Regions from separate parts of the Rhodopseudomonas sp. BR0G17 genome, predicted to be linked through region 3. Evidence: riboswitches for the same ligand, from Rfam matches in the RefSeq annotation. Region 3 holds a riboswitch; each other region holds the start of a gene.
What was found. A riboswitch is a leader RNA that binds a small molecule or an ion and turns the genes downstream of it on or off. The one in region 3 is predicted to bind cobalamin.

Region 1 (3,034 bases), on a different contig from region 3:
ACAGGAATTGGCGGCGGCCGTTTCGCTGCAAATGATACCGCCCGACCATGCCTTCGACGACGAGCGCGGCGCCCTTCGGCGTTTCGCCTTGGCGGATCAGATCCTCGCTGCTCTCGAGCTCCCGCAGCGTAAAACTCAAATTGCGGATTGCGGTGAGGTCATCGGCCGACAGACGGGAATGCTCGCGCAGTTTGTCGATCAGGACGCGATGGACATCCTTCATGGTCCGCCTTTCAAGTTAGATCATCTGATAGGGTTGATGGAACTTGGGGGCTTCAACTCCGAGAGGCGGCAGAGGTTGCTATTTTTTCGAACGCCGGGCGGCCGTTTTCGTCGTCGCTTGCGAGGCATGGCTCCGACGTGCTCTGTCGGTCGGATCATGACTGCGCGAGGATGACCGATGAGCGACTTCAGCCGGCTGTGGCTGGTGCGGCATGCGCCGGTGGATGGGCCAAAGGGCGTGATTCACGCTCCCGAGGCGCCGGTCGATCTCGGTGACACTGCGGTGCTCGCTGCGCTAGGCGAAAAACTGCCGCACGATGCGACGGTGGTCGCCAGCCCGAGCCGGCGCACGCGCGAGACCGCCGCAGCGCTCGGCTTCGATGCGATGCTCGAACCCGATTTCCGCGAACAGGATTTTGGCACCTGGACCGGGCGCCGCCACGACGATCTGTCGCGTGAACTCGGCCCTGCCTACGATGCGTTCTGGCAAGATGCGGCGCGCTTGGCGCCGCCGGGCGGCGAGAGCTTTGTCGACCAGATCGAGCGGGTGCGGCAGGGGCTGGCGCGGCTGCCCGGTGGTGACGTCGTGCTGGTGGTACACTCCGGCACCATTCGCGCCGTTCTGGCGATTGCTCTTAAGACATCCCCCGAGGTTGCGCTGAGCTTTGTGATTGATCCGCTGTCGCTGACCCAGATCGATCGGCTGGGCTCGTCCGGCTGGCGGATCGTCTGGGTCAATCGTGTAGTGGGTTAGGCTGGCCGTTTAGAACGAGGCCTTTTTGCTTGCACAGGCTGCAGCCCCGTGCTCTGGTTTTGACGTCTTCGGTGCCTCGCGTGCGAGGTGAAACTGGGAATACGGTGCGGTGTTTTTCGCCAAATCCGTAGCTGCCCCCGCAACTGTAAGCGGATCTGTCCGGATCATATGCCACTGACGCCAACGGCGTCGGGAAGGCGATCCAGGCGACATCCGTGAGCCAGGAGACCGGCCGAAGACGGAAGCATCTAACCGATCGACGGCGGGTCGAGAGCGGAGCAGCGATGACCGAATTCTCTTAGCAAGGCTAAGCCGCGTGCAGCCGCGATAGGCGTCACGCGACGCTTGGCATCGCCTAGCACTCATCCCCCTTCAATCAGAACCAGCCACAGCGCCGCCGCGATTGAGCCGGCGGCCATTGCTGCGGCGCGAGGGAACGGTCATGGAGCCGAAAGACACAACTACCAACGAAGCCTTCAAGGGCTTCACCAACGAGGCCTGCCCGTTTCTGCCGTGCCATCGCGGCGTCGAGCGGGAATTCAACTGCCTGTTCTGCTACTGCCCGCTGAGCGCCTATCAGTGCCCCGGCCCCTACAAGACCTTCGTCGATCGCAATGGGCTGACGCGCAAGGATTGTTCGGACTGCACCCTGCCGCACAACGGCTATCGGCGGTCGTGGAATTTCATCCAGCGCTGGCTGGAGCGGCCAGTGCCTTGGGACAGCCAGTCCCAGGATCCGCGCCGCCTCAAGCGCGAAGTCTCGGAAAGCGGCGACTAAAAAACATTGCCGCCGCCTCCGCATCGCTGGATTACAGCAGTAGCGGAGGCGCTGGCATTTTTCGCGTTAGAGCGAGCGGGCGATCAACAGCTTCATCACCTCGTTGGTGCCGCCGTAGATCTTCTGGATCCGCGAGTCGATGAACATCCGGCCGATTGGGTATTCCTGCATGTAGCCGTAGCCGCCGTGCAGTTGCAGGCACTCGTCCACGGTCTCGACCTGCTTCTGCGTCGTCCACCATTTCGCCATTGAGGCGGTCACCGCATCGAGATTGCCGGCGATCAGTTGCACCAGACAGTAATCCACGAACACCCGCGCAATGAAGGCTTCGGTCTTGCGTTCGGCGAGCGTGAAAGCTGTGTTCTGGAATTCGATAATCGGCTGGCCGAACGCCTTGCGCTCCCGCGTATAGTCCGAAGTCAGCGCGACCGCGCGCTCCATCGCCGCCACGGCGCCGATCGCGATGATCAGGCGCTCTTGCGGCAGCTGCTGCATCAGCTGCACGAAGCCTTTGCCCTCTTCGCCGCCGAGCAGGTTCTCCTTCGGCGTGCGGGCATTCTCGAAGAACAGCTCGGAGGTGTCGGAGGCGTGCAGGCCGATCTTGTCGAGGTTGCGGCCGCGCTTGAAGCCGGGGTTGTCCTTGGTCTCCAGCACGATCAGCGACAGCCCTTTGGCGCCGGCACCGCCGGTGCGGGCAACCACGATGATCAGGTCGCAGTTCTGGCCGTTGGTGATGAATGTCTTCTGGCCGTTGATGACGTAGTCGTCGCCGTCGAGCTTGGCGGTGGTGCGCACGCTCTGCAGATCGGAGCCGGTGCCGGGCTCGGTCATCGCGATCGCGCCGATCAGCTCGCCGCGCGCCATGCCGGGCAGCCAACGCCGCTTCTGCTCTTCCGAACCGTAGTTGAGGATGTAGTGCGCCACGATGCCGCTCGACACGGTGACGCCGGACAGCGCGTCCGGAACGATCTTCTCCATGTCCTCATAGACCGCGGCATCATAGGCGAAGCTGGCTCCGAGCCCGCCGTACTCTTCCGGAACGCTGGGCAACAGCGCCCCCATCTCGCCGAGCTTCAGCCAGGCCGAACGATCGACCATCTTCTGCTTGCGCCACTTGTCGCCATCCGGCGCGAGGTCCTTGGCGAGGAATTTGCGAAACTGGTCGCGGAACGTGTCCAGCTCTTCGGTCATCCAGGGCGATCGGTATTCCATGTTTCCTCACTCGAATGGGCGGCCGCTTGGCACGGCGCATCGCCCGCTGATCTAGGCCAGTTCGGCGG
Region 2 (3,034 bases), on a different contig from region 3:
TTTCCATGGTCGGGATGAAATCGTCGGCGACCGTGCAGCAGATGCAGCCGTTGGTCAGTTCGACGATATCGCCCGGTGCGCACACCGACGCGCCGCAATCCTCGACCAGCGAGCCGTCGAAACCGGCATCGCCGAATTCATTGACGATCACCGCGATGCGGCGGCCGCTCGACTGATTGAGCAGCGCGCGCAGCAGCGTGGTCTTGCCGGCGCCGAGAAAGCCGGTGAGCACCGTGACGGGAACGCGGGCGGTCATGAACTACTCTCCTGATTGGCGTTTCAGCCACAGCGGCAGGCCGGCGGCGATGAAGGCGACGTTGGGCACGGCGGCAGCGATGGTCTGATTGAGGCGACCTTGCGCGTCGCGGAAGGCGCGGCCGAGCGGCGTCTCCGGCACCAGGCCGAGGCCGACTTCGTTGGAGACGAGCACGATCGGTCCGGCGGCGACGCCGAGATAGCGCGCCAGCCGCCTCGCCTCGACCTCGGGATCGCGGCCGGCTTCCATCAGGTTGAACAGCCACAGTGTCAGGCAATCGACCAGTACGGCGCGGCCGCGGCCGGCGTGCTGGGTCAGCGCATCGACCAAGCCGAGCGGCTCCTCGATCGTAGTCCAGCCCTCGCCGCGGCGGGCGCGATGGTGGGCGATGCGATCGGACATTTCGTCGTCGCTGGCGGTGGCGGTCGCGAGATAGATCCTGGCGAGGCCGCTCTCGGCGACCAGCCGTTCGCCGAACACCGATTTGCCGGAGCGCGCGCCGCCAAGCACCAGGGTAGAGATCAGCGCGCTCATGCCGGCGCCCGCCCATCGTCGGGAGACCATTGCGGCGGCGGCAGGCGGACGACGGTACCCTTGCGCAGGACTTCCGGTCGCTGCCGCCACGGCACCAGACCGTAGTGACTGTCCTGATAGGAGGCGACGAACGCCGCCACCGCGTCGGCGCCGCCGGCGCCGTCGAGATCGCCGAATACGAACGTGTAGCCGCCTTCGCTCGACACTGCGACGGTGGCGGCGCGTTTGCATGCGGACAGGCACTGCACGGCGCGGACCTGCGCTCCGCCGGCGCCGGCCAGCGCGTCGCGGACGGCTTCCAGCATCGGCGCACCGACGGCGACGCCGTCGATCGTCTTGCAGGTGGTGCAGACGCTGACCATCACCGGCGCGCCAGGCAGCACGCGCGGCGGATCGGCGCTCACATCGGCAGGGGGCTCGGAATCCATCGGGCTCGAATCATCGCGTCAGCTATCGAGCTTTGTCGGAACGCGCGGGAGAGGCCTTTGCCGTCCGCACTGCTTCCGTCCGGTGCACCCCGCCCCGACGACCCTTCAAAGCACAATACGCGATGGCAGGTCTCCTGGCTCGCGAGTCGCCGCCATTCGCCGCCTTCCCAGGAATTCCCAGTGGCCTCGGCGATGGCTCGTCGCTTACAGTTGCGGGGGCAGCTCCGGGATCGAGACGCACCGCGTCTCCCACCGGCTTCCCTTTTCACCTTCCTTGCGGAAGGACCATCGTCTGGCACGCTAGCTGCGACGCTGTTGCGGGTCAACAACGCGAAGGTGGTGTTGACCGGGCTTGCGCGTTTGCCTCAGTTGCGCGCCTTGCCGAACCAAAGGACCATCCGATGCCGACCGAAACCCTCGTCACCTGGCAGCCGCCGTCGATCACCCCGGTCGACCCGTCGCTGAAAGCAACCCTGCGGGCGCGGGTGGACGGCAAGGCCAAGCCGCTCGGCTCGCTCGGGCGGATCGAAGACCTCGCCATCGAACTGGCCTTGATGCGACATCCGCAGCCGCCGCGCGCCGACAATGCGGTGCTGATGGTGTTCGCCGGCGACCATGGCCTGACCGAAGAAGGCGTGTCGCAATATCCGTCCGCCGTGACGGTGGCGATGGTAATGACCTATCTGGCCGGCAAGGCCACCGCCAATGCATTCGCAGCCGCCAACCATGTCGACGTCCGGGTGATCGACGCCGGTGTCGCCGCCGAGCTGCCGAAGCATCCCGATCTGATCGACGCCAAGGTGCGGATGGGAACCGCCAACGCGGCGCGTCAGCCGGCGATGAGCATCGCGGAGGCGTGCCAGGCGCTCGATCGCGGCGCCGAACTGGCGCGGGCCGAGATCGCCGCGGGGGCGGACGTGATCGCGCTCGGCGAAATGGGGATCGGCAACACGGCTTCGTCGTCTCTGCTGCTGCACCGCCTCGGCCCGGCGCCGCTCGATCAGAGCATCGGGATCGGCGCCGGCCAGGATGCCGACGGCATGGCCAAGAAGAAGGCGGCGATCGAAAAGGCGGCGATGCGCAGCCCCGCCACCGCACCGCTGGAGGCGCTGGCCGAATTTGGCGGGCTGGAGATTGCCATGATGGCGGGCGCTGTGCTGGGCGCCGCCTCGCAGCGCCGGCCGGTGATCGTCGATGGCTTCATCGCCACGGCCGCGGCGCTGGTCGCGGTGCGGCTGGCGCCGGAAGCCCGCGACTATTGCGTGTTCGCCCATCGCTCGGCCGAGCGCGGCCACGACCTTGCGCTTCAGGCGATGGATGCCGCCCCGCTGCTCGATCTGCGGCTGCGGCTCGGCGAAGGCACCGGCGCGATTCTCGCCGTGCCGCTGGTGCGCGCCGCCTCGCGGCTACTCACCGACGTCGCCGATCTCGCCGACGTGCTGGCGGGCAAGCTGTGAGTACGGTGCTGAACAAAATGGCGGCGATGACCGATCCGGCCGAGATCGCAGCCGCCAACGCCAACCCGCCGGTGTTCGACGAAGCGTTTCGGGAGAAGTTCGCCGAGCTGATCGCGTGGCGCCGCGACGTCCGCCGCTTCAAGACCGATCCAGTCGCGCCGGAGCTGATCGATCAGCTCCTCGACCTCGCCCAGCTCGCCCCGTCGGTCGGCAACAGCCAGCCGTGGCGCTGGATCAGCATCGACTCGGCCGAAACGCGGGCGCGGATCCGCGCCAACTTCCTGCGCTGCAACGAGGTGGCGGCGAGCGCGTATCAGGGCGAACGTGCGGCGCTGTACGCCAAACTCAAGCTGGAAGGC
Region 3 (3,034 bases):
ACACAAGACCGATCCCGGCGCCGACCAACGGAAAGTACTTCGATGCGCTCAGCAACCAGTCGTCGTCGAACAGCGCGGTGCGCGGCGTCGGCACCAGCGTCATGAACTGCACGGCGTTGAGCAGGGATTGGATCTGCCGGCTCACGCGCGCGATCCGAACCGGCCCGCCAGCACGTCCGACAGCGCGGCGAGATCGTTGAGGATGCCGGCAGCGGCGCGCAGCAGCGGAACGGTCATCAGCGCACCGGTGCCCTCACCGAGCCGCAAGCCGAGATCAAGATAGGGCGTCGCCTGCATCGTTTCGAGCAGCACACGGTGGCCGCGCTCGGCCGAGCGATGAGAGAACACGCAGTAATCGCGCGCCGCGGGCTGCAGCCGCACCGCCAGCAGCGCAGCGGCGCTGGCAATGAAGCCATCGATCACCACCGGCCGCCGCGAAGCCGCAGCGCCCAGCACCGCGCCGGCCATCATCGCGATATCGAATCCGCCGAACTCAGCGAGCACGTCGAGCGGCGCCGTCGGCTGCGCCCGCGCCGCCGCCTGCTCGACGATGGCGCGTTTGTGTGCGACGCCGGCATCATCCATCCCGGCGCCGCGGCCGACGCAATCGATGATTGCAGCCCCAGTCAGCGCGTGGGTGATCAGCGCAGCAGACGTCGTGTTGCCTATTCCCATCTCGCCGATCGCAACGATGTCGAGACCGCCCACAATATCCTCACGCACCAGATCGGCCGCCGCCGTGATCGCACGCGCCGCCTCCTGGTGAGTCATCGCTGGTTCGTGGCGTGCATTGCGGGTGCCGCGCCGGATCTTGCGATCGATCAGCTTGGGATGTGGCGGCATGTCGGCATCGATGCCACCGTCGACGATCCGCACCTCGGTCGCTGCCGCTTTCGCCAGAACGTTCACGCCGGCGCAATCTGCCAGATACGCCTCGACCATCGAGCGTGTCACGCTCGCCGGATACGGCGACACCCGATCGGCGGCGAGGCCGTGATCGCCGGCAAAGATGAACACCGTCGCACGCTCAGCCCGCGGCGGCGCCGGATGCCAGATCAGCCCGAGCTGCACGGCGAGTTCTTCGAGCCGGCCGAGCGAGCCCGGCGGCTTCGCCTTGCCGTCGAGCCGAGCCCGCAGCTCGGACTCATGGGCGGGATCGACCGGCGAAACGGAAAGGATACGTGGATCAAGCAGGGGCGCGTGCATTCGGGAGGCTCGGCAAAAGGAATGCTGCCGCCACGACAGCGGGCAGTGAAGACAGTCGAACGACCATCGTGGCGGCGACAGCAAAGCTGTGCGCGCTGGTTCGTTCGGGCGACGACGGGATTTCTCCGCGGAAAGCAGAGGCGCGCGTCAGGTCGGCGGTCGGTGCAGCATGTCTGTGTCCTTCTTCGACCCACCGTCGAATGGCATGGTTTTCGGACTTCGGCCGGTCTCCTGGCTCGCGGACATTGTCCCGGTCGCCTTCCCGAGCGGCTTGAGGATGCCGTTCTCAGTGGCGGTGTGACCGGAAGCGGTCCGCTTACAGTTGCGGGGGCAGCCGCGGACTTGGCGATTGCTCGCCGCACCGCATTCCCGTTTCACCCTTCGAACGAAGGGCACCGAAGCGAGCGGCACCACAGCACGGCGACGCCACGGGCGCAAGATTGACAACAACCCGGAGCCGCCCTCTAAGACGAAGGTCCACCAAGCCGCGCTTTTCTTGGCCGCTCTCGAGCGGCCCTGGCGCATCATCTCGACCGGATTGACCGCATCTTGCTGTGGGATGTGACGGTGATAGGCGGCGGAATCGCCGGTCTTTGCGCTGCGATTGCCGCGCGCCGCAGCGGCGCTTCGGTCCGCCTGCTCGAAGCGGCACCGCGGCCCCTACGCGGCGGCAACGCGCGCCACGGCCGCAATTTCCGGCTGACGCACGAGACGCCACTGGCCTATGTCCCTGATCGCTACACAGCGCATGAACTGCGCGCCGAGCTACGCAGCGTCACGGGCGACGGCACCGACCAAGTGCTGACGGAGCTGCTGATCGAACGCGCGCGCAGCATCGCCGGTTGGCTGATCGACCACGGCGTGCACCTGCAGTCGCCCGGCACCGGGGTGATGCCGTACTCCCGCCGCACCGCGTTTCCGCTCGGCGGCGGCAAAGCGATGATCAACGCGCTGTACACTGCGGCTAAGCGGCTCGGCATCGTCATCAGTTACGACAGCGAAGTCAGGTCGCTTCTGCGCAACGACGACGATGGCTGGACGATCAGTGTGCGAAGCGCAGCGACCGATCGCGCAATCAGCACGCGCAGCGTCGTCGTCTGTGCCGGTGGCCCGGGGGCCGACCCCGCCTGGTTGCGCGAAAATTTCGGCAGCGCCGCCGACGGCTGGATGGTCCGCGGCACGCCATATTCGGACGGTCGCTTGCTCGATCTGCTGATCGCAGCCGGGGGCTGTGCAATCGGCGATCCGACCACCTGTCATGCGGTCCCGGTCGATGCGCGCGGACCGCAATTCGACGGCGGCATCGTCACACGGATCACATCGATTCCGCTCGGCCTCGTCGTCGATCGATCCGGTGCTCGCATCGACGTCGCAGGGGCCGGATCGCAGCCGACCCACTATGCCAAATGGGGACCAAGGATCGCCGCCTGCCCCGGTCAAATTGCTTTCCTGGTGCTCGATGCAGCGGGTCTGGCCCGCGCTGCGCCATCCGCGCTAGCGCCGGTCACTGCGCCGAACCTCGGGGAACTAGCTGCCGCGCTGCAGATCGATCCCACCGCTCTGTTGCAAAGCATTGAGGACTTCAATGCCGCCCCGGCCAACGCCGCGCGCACCATCGCGGAGCCACCATTTGCCGCCTATCCAATGCGGCCGGGGCTGACCTTCGTGCACTACGGCATCAAGGTGGATGCAACGATGCGGGTGGTCCAGACCGACGGGCGCCGTCACGACGATCTGTTCGCGGCCGGCATGATCATGGCCGCGAATGTGCTGCGCCGGGGCTATCTCGCCGGGCTAGGCATCACCCTATCGGCAGTGTTCGGCCAGA
Region 4 (3,034 bases), on a different contig from region 3:
TCAAATCCTCGACTCGGCAATCGATCCAAATTAGCTGCGCAACACTGCAGTTTTGCGACAGCAGGGAACTGATCAGTGCCGTCTCCCTTGTCATCACCCTGTCGCCTGAAATCGCGATGGAAGGCGGATGATGCCGAACCAGGGTGGCAGGCCATGACGACGCTCACTCGCACCGATCTTCCGCGCACCGAGCTGACGCACCACGAACTCACCGCCGATCCGACGTGGCCGGTCGACGCGACCTCGCGGATGAATCGGATGTACCGCTATCAACGGCACATCTACGACCTGACCCGCCGGTACTATCTTCTCGGCCGCGATCAACTGATTACCGAGCTGCAGCCGAAGGCGGGCGAAACCGTGCTGGAAGTGGGCTGCGGCACCGGCCGCAACCTGATCCAGGCGGCGACGCGGTACCGCGAGGCGAAATTTTACGGCCTCGACGTGTCGACCGAGATGCTGACCTCGGCGATCAGTTCGATCGAAGGCGCCGGGCTGATGTCGCGGGTCAAGGTCGCGCACGGCGACGCCACCGCCTTCACCGCGCAGGCGGTGTTCGGCCAGGCGGTCAGCTTCGACCACGTCATGATCTCCTACAGCCTGTCGATGATCCCGGACTGGACCGCGGTGATCGATCGCGCCGTCGCCAATCTGAAGCCCGGCGGCAAGCTGCACATCGTCGATTTCGGCGACCAGCGCGGCCTGCCTTCGGTGGCGCGCAACCTGCTGCGGCGCTGGCTGACGCTGTTCGACGTCACCCCGCGCGACAGCCTGGAAGCCGTGCTGATGCAGGTCGCGGCCCGTACCGGCGCCGGGCTGCGGTTCGAGCGGCCATATCGCGGCTATGCGCAGCGCGCCGTGCTGACGCTGCCGCCGCGCAACAAGCCATGACCGGTTGGCTCGCGCTGTTTGCCGCGGGCCTGATGGAGATCGTCTGGGCGCTGGGCCTGAAGCATTCTGAGGGCTTCACCCGGTTCTGGCCCGCGGTCGTGACCTTGGCCGCGATCCTGGCCAGCTTCGGCCTGATGAGCATCGCGCTGAAATCGCTGCCGTTCGGCACCGCCTATGCAGTCTGGACCGGAATCGGCGCCGCCGGCAGCATCGTGGTCGGGATGACGCTCTACGGTGAGCCGGCCAGCGGCGTGCGGGTGCTGTGCCTGTCGATGATCGTGGCCGGCATGATCGGGCTGAAGCTCAGCACGCCCGCCTGAACCGTCGGCCGCCCGACCAAGGCGGCGATTGACAAAGCAGGCCCGCTTCCATTTGATCGCGCCCGTTCAGGTGTGCCGGGAATCGTCCGGCACAGGGAAGCCGGTGCGGGCCAAGCTTATGGCCGCAAACCCAAATCCGGCGCTGCGCCCGCAACTGTGAGCGGCGAGCGATCCTTCAATCAGCCACTGGGCGGCACTTGCCCGGGAAGGCGAAGGATCGCGACGACCCGTGAGCCAGGAGACCGGCCTGAGCACGTCATCTTCCACCGTGCGGCGCGCGCGGCTGGAGCGGTCCGCCGCACAGGTGACAGGATGCTGCTCACCGGCCGGAGACCGCCATGACCGATCTCGTTCTGCCCGCTTCTTCCGATGGATTCCGCCTCCGCCTGATCGCCGTGCTCGGCGGGCTGGTGCTCGCCAATCTCGCCGCCTGGGCCTGGGCGCTGACCGCCTTCGCGGGCGAGCCGGTGCTGATCGGCACCGCGGTGCTGGCCTATAGCCTCGGTCTCCGCCACGCGCTCGATGCCGACCATATCGCGGCGATCGACAACGTCACCCGCAAGCTGATGCAGGAGGGCAAGCGGCCGGTCGCGGTCGGGCTGTTCTTCGCGCTCGGCCATTCCACCGTGGTGCTGGTGGCGTCGCTGGCAATCGCGATCGCGGCCAATTCGCTGACCGAGCGGTTCTCGGGCTATCGCGAAATCGGCGGGGTGATCGGCACCTCGGCGTCGGCGCTGTTTCTGTTCGCGATCGCCATCGCCAATCTGTCGGTGCTGAGCGGCGTGTATCGCGCGTTCAAGAAGGCCAAGGCCGGCGAGATCGTGCACGACGACGACATCAACGAACTGCTGCAGCAGCGCGGCTGGCTGGCGCGGCTGTTCCGGCCGCTGTTCCGCTTCGTCTCCAAGAGCTGGCAGCTGTTTCCGATCGGGCTGTTGTTCGCGCTCGGCTTCGAGACCGCCAGCGAGATCAGCCTGTTCGGATTGGCCGCCAACGCTTCCGGCAACATTTCACACTGGTCGATCCTGGTGTTCCCGGCGCTGTTCGCCGCCGGCATGACCCTGGTCGACACCCTCGACGGCGTGCTGATGCTCGGCGCCTATGGCTGGGCGTATCGCAACCCGATCCGCAAGCTGTACTACAACATGACCATCACCACCGTGTCGGTGCTGGTGGCGCTGCTGATCGGCGGCATCGAGACGCTCGGGCTGCTCGCCGGGCGCTTTCATCTCGAAGGCGCGTTCTGGGAGTGGATCGAAGAGCTCAACTCCAATTTCGGCGCGCTCGGCTACGGCATAGTGGCGCTGTTCGTGGCGAGCTGGATCGTGTCCACCATCATCTATCGCCTCAACGGCTATCACCGGCTCGACCAGGCCGCCCCGGCCGTGCAGAAATGAGCGCGGTATGACCCGACGTTCCGGACCGAATTCGCGCGCGGCGGTGGTCACCGCGGCGCTCGCGGTGCTCGTGGCCCTGCTGGCGATCGGATCGCTCGCGGTGGGACCGGTCAAGCTGTCGCCGCTGACCGTGGTACAGGCCCTGGTCGGGCTCGGCGGCGAGGTGCAGCAGATCATCGTGCAGGAGATCCGGCTGCCGCGCACCATCCTGGCGCTGGCGATCGGCGGCATTCTGGGCCTGTCCGGCGCGGCGCTGCAGGGCCTGCTCCGTAACCCGCTGGCGTCGCCGTCGCTGTTCGGCGCACCGCAATCGGCCGCGTTCGGCGCGGTGCTGATCATCTCGCTCGGGCTCGCCGACGTCCGCTCCTTCGCACTGCCGGTGGCGGCGATTACGATGGCGTTCGTGTCGGTGTTCGTGCTGCTGGC

Region 1: linked by a shared signal. The riboswitch ahead of DY467_RS13275 (cysteine-rich small domain-containing protein) and the one ahead of cobT (nicotinate-nucleotide--dimethylbenzimidazole phosphoribosyltransferase) in region 3 are both predicted to bind cobalamin.
Region 2: linked by a shared signal. The riboswitch ahead of DY467_RS03025 (DUF1636 domain-containing protein) and the one ahead of cobT (nicotinate-nucleotide--dimethylbenzimidazole phosphoribosyltransferase) in region 3 are both predicted to bind cobalamin.
Region 4: linked by a shared signal. The riboswitch ahead of DY467_RS02970 (HoxN/HupN/NixA family nickel/cobalt transporter) and the one ahead of cobT (nicotinate-nucleotide--dimethylbenzimidazole phosphoribosyltransferase) in region 3 are both predicted to bind cobalamin.

Annotation. Positions count from the first base shown of each region.
Region 1 is NZ_QUML01000014.1:83,344-86,377, forward strand. It holds gene DY467_RS13265 (Crp/Fnr family transcriptional regulator) at 1-223, opposite strand, end outside; gene DY467_RS13270 (histidine phosphatase family protein) at 401-976, shown strand; cobalamin riboswitch at 1,029-1,227, shown strand; gene DY467_RS13275 (cysteine-rich small domain-containing protein) at 1,419-1,754, shown strand; gene DY467_RS13280 (acyl-CoA dehydrogenase family protein) at 1,821-2,966, opposite strand.
Region 2 is NZ_QUML01000002.1:209,225-212,258, forward strand. It holds gene cobW (cobalamin biosynthesis protein CobW) at 1-256, opposite strand, end outside; gene cobU (bifunctional adenosylcobinamide kinase/adenosylcobinamide-phosphate guanylyltransferase) at 260-790, opposite strand; gene DY467_RS03025 (DUF1636 domain-containing protein) at 787-1,218, opposite strand; cobalamin riboswitch at 1,326-1,523, opposite strand; gene cobT (nicotinate-nucleotide--dimethylbenzimidazole phosphoribosyltransferase) at 1,620-2,675, shown strand; gene bluB (5,6-dimethylbenzimidazole synthase) at 2,702-3,034, shown strand, end outside.
Region 3 is NZ_QUML01000012.1:139,579-142,612, forward strand. It holds gene DY467_RS12045 (adenosylcobinamide-GDP ribazoletransferase) at 1-145, opposite strand, end outside; gene cobT (nicotinate-nucleotide--dimethylbenzimidazole phosphoribosyltransferase) at 142-1,206, opposite strand; cobalamin riboswitch at 1,411-1,621, opposite strand; gene tcuA (FAD-dependent tricarballylate dehydrogenase TcuA) at 1,768-3,034, shown strand, end outside.
Region 4 is NZ_QUML01000002.1:195,117-198,150, forward strand. It holds gene DY467_RS02955 (BtaA family protein) at 1-1, opposite strand, end outside; gene DY467_RS02960 (class I SAM-dependent methyltransferase) at 154-891, shown strand; gene DY467_RS02965 (DMT family transporter) at 888-1,211, shown strand; cobalamin riboswitch at 1,263-1,476, shown strand; gene DY467_RS02970 (HoxN/HupN/NixA family nickel/cobalt transporter) at 1,550-2,608, shown strand; gene DY467_RS02975 (FecCD family ABC transporter permease) at 2,616-3,034, shown strand, end outside.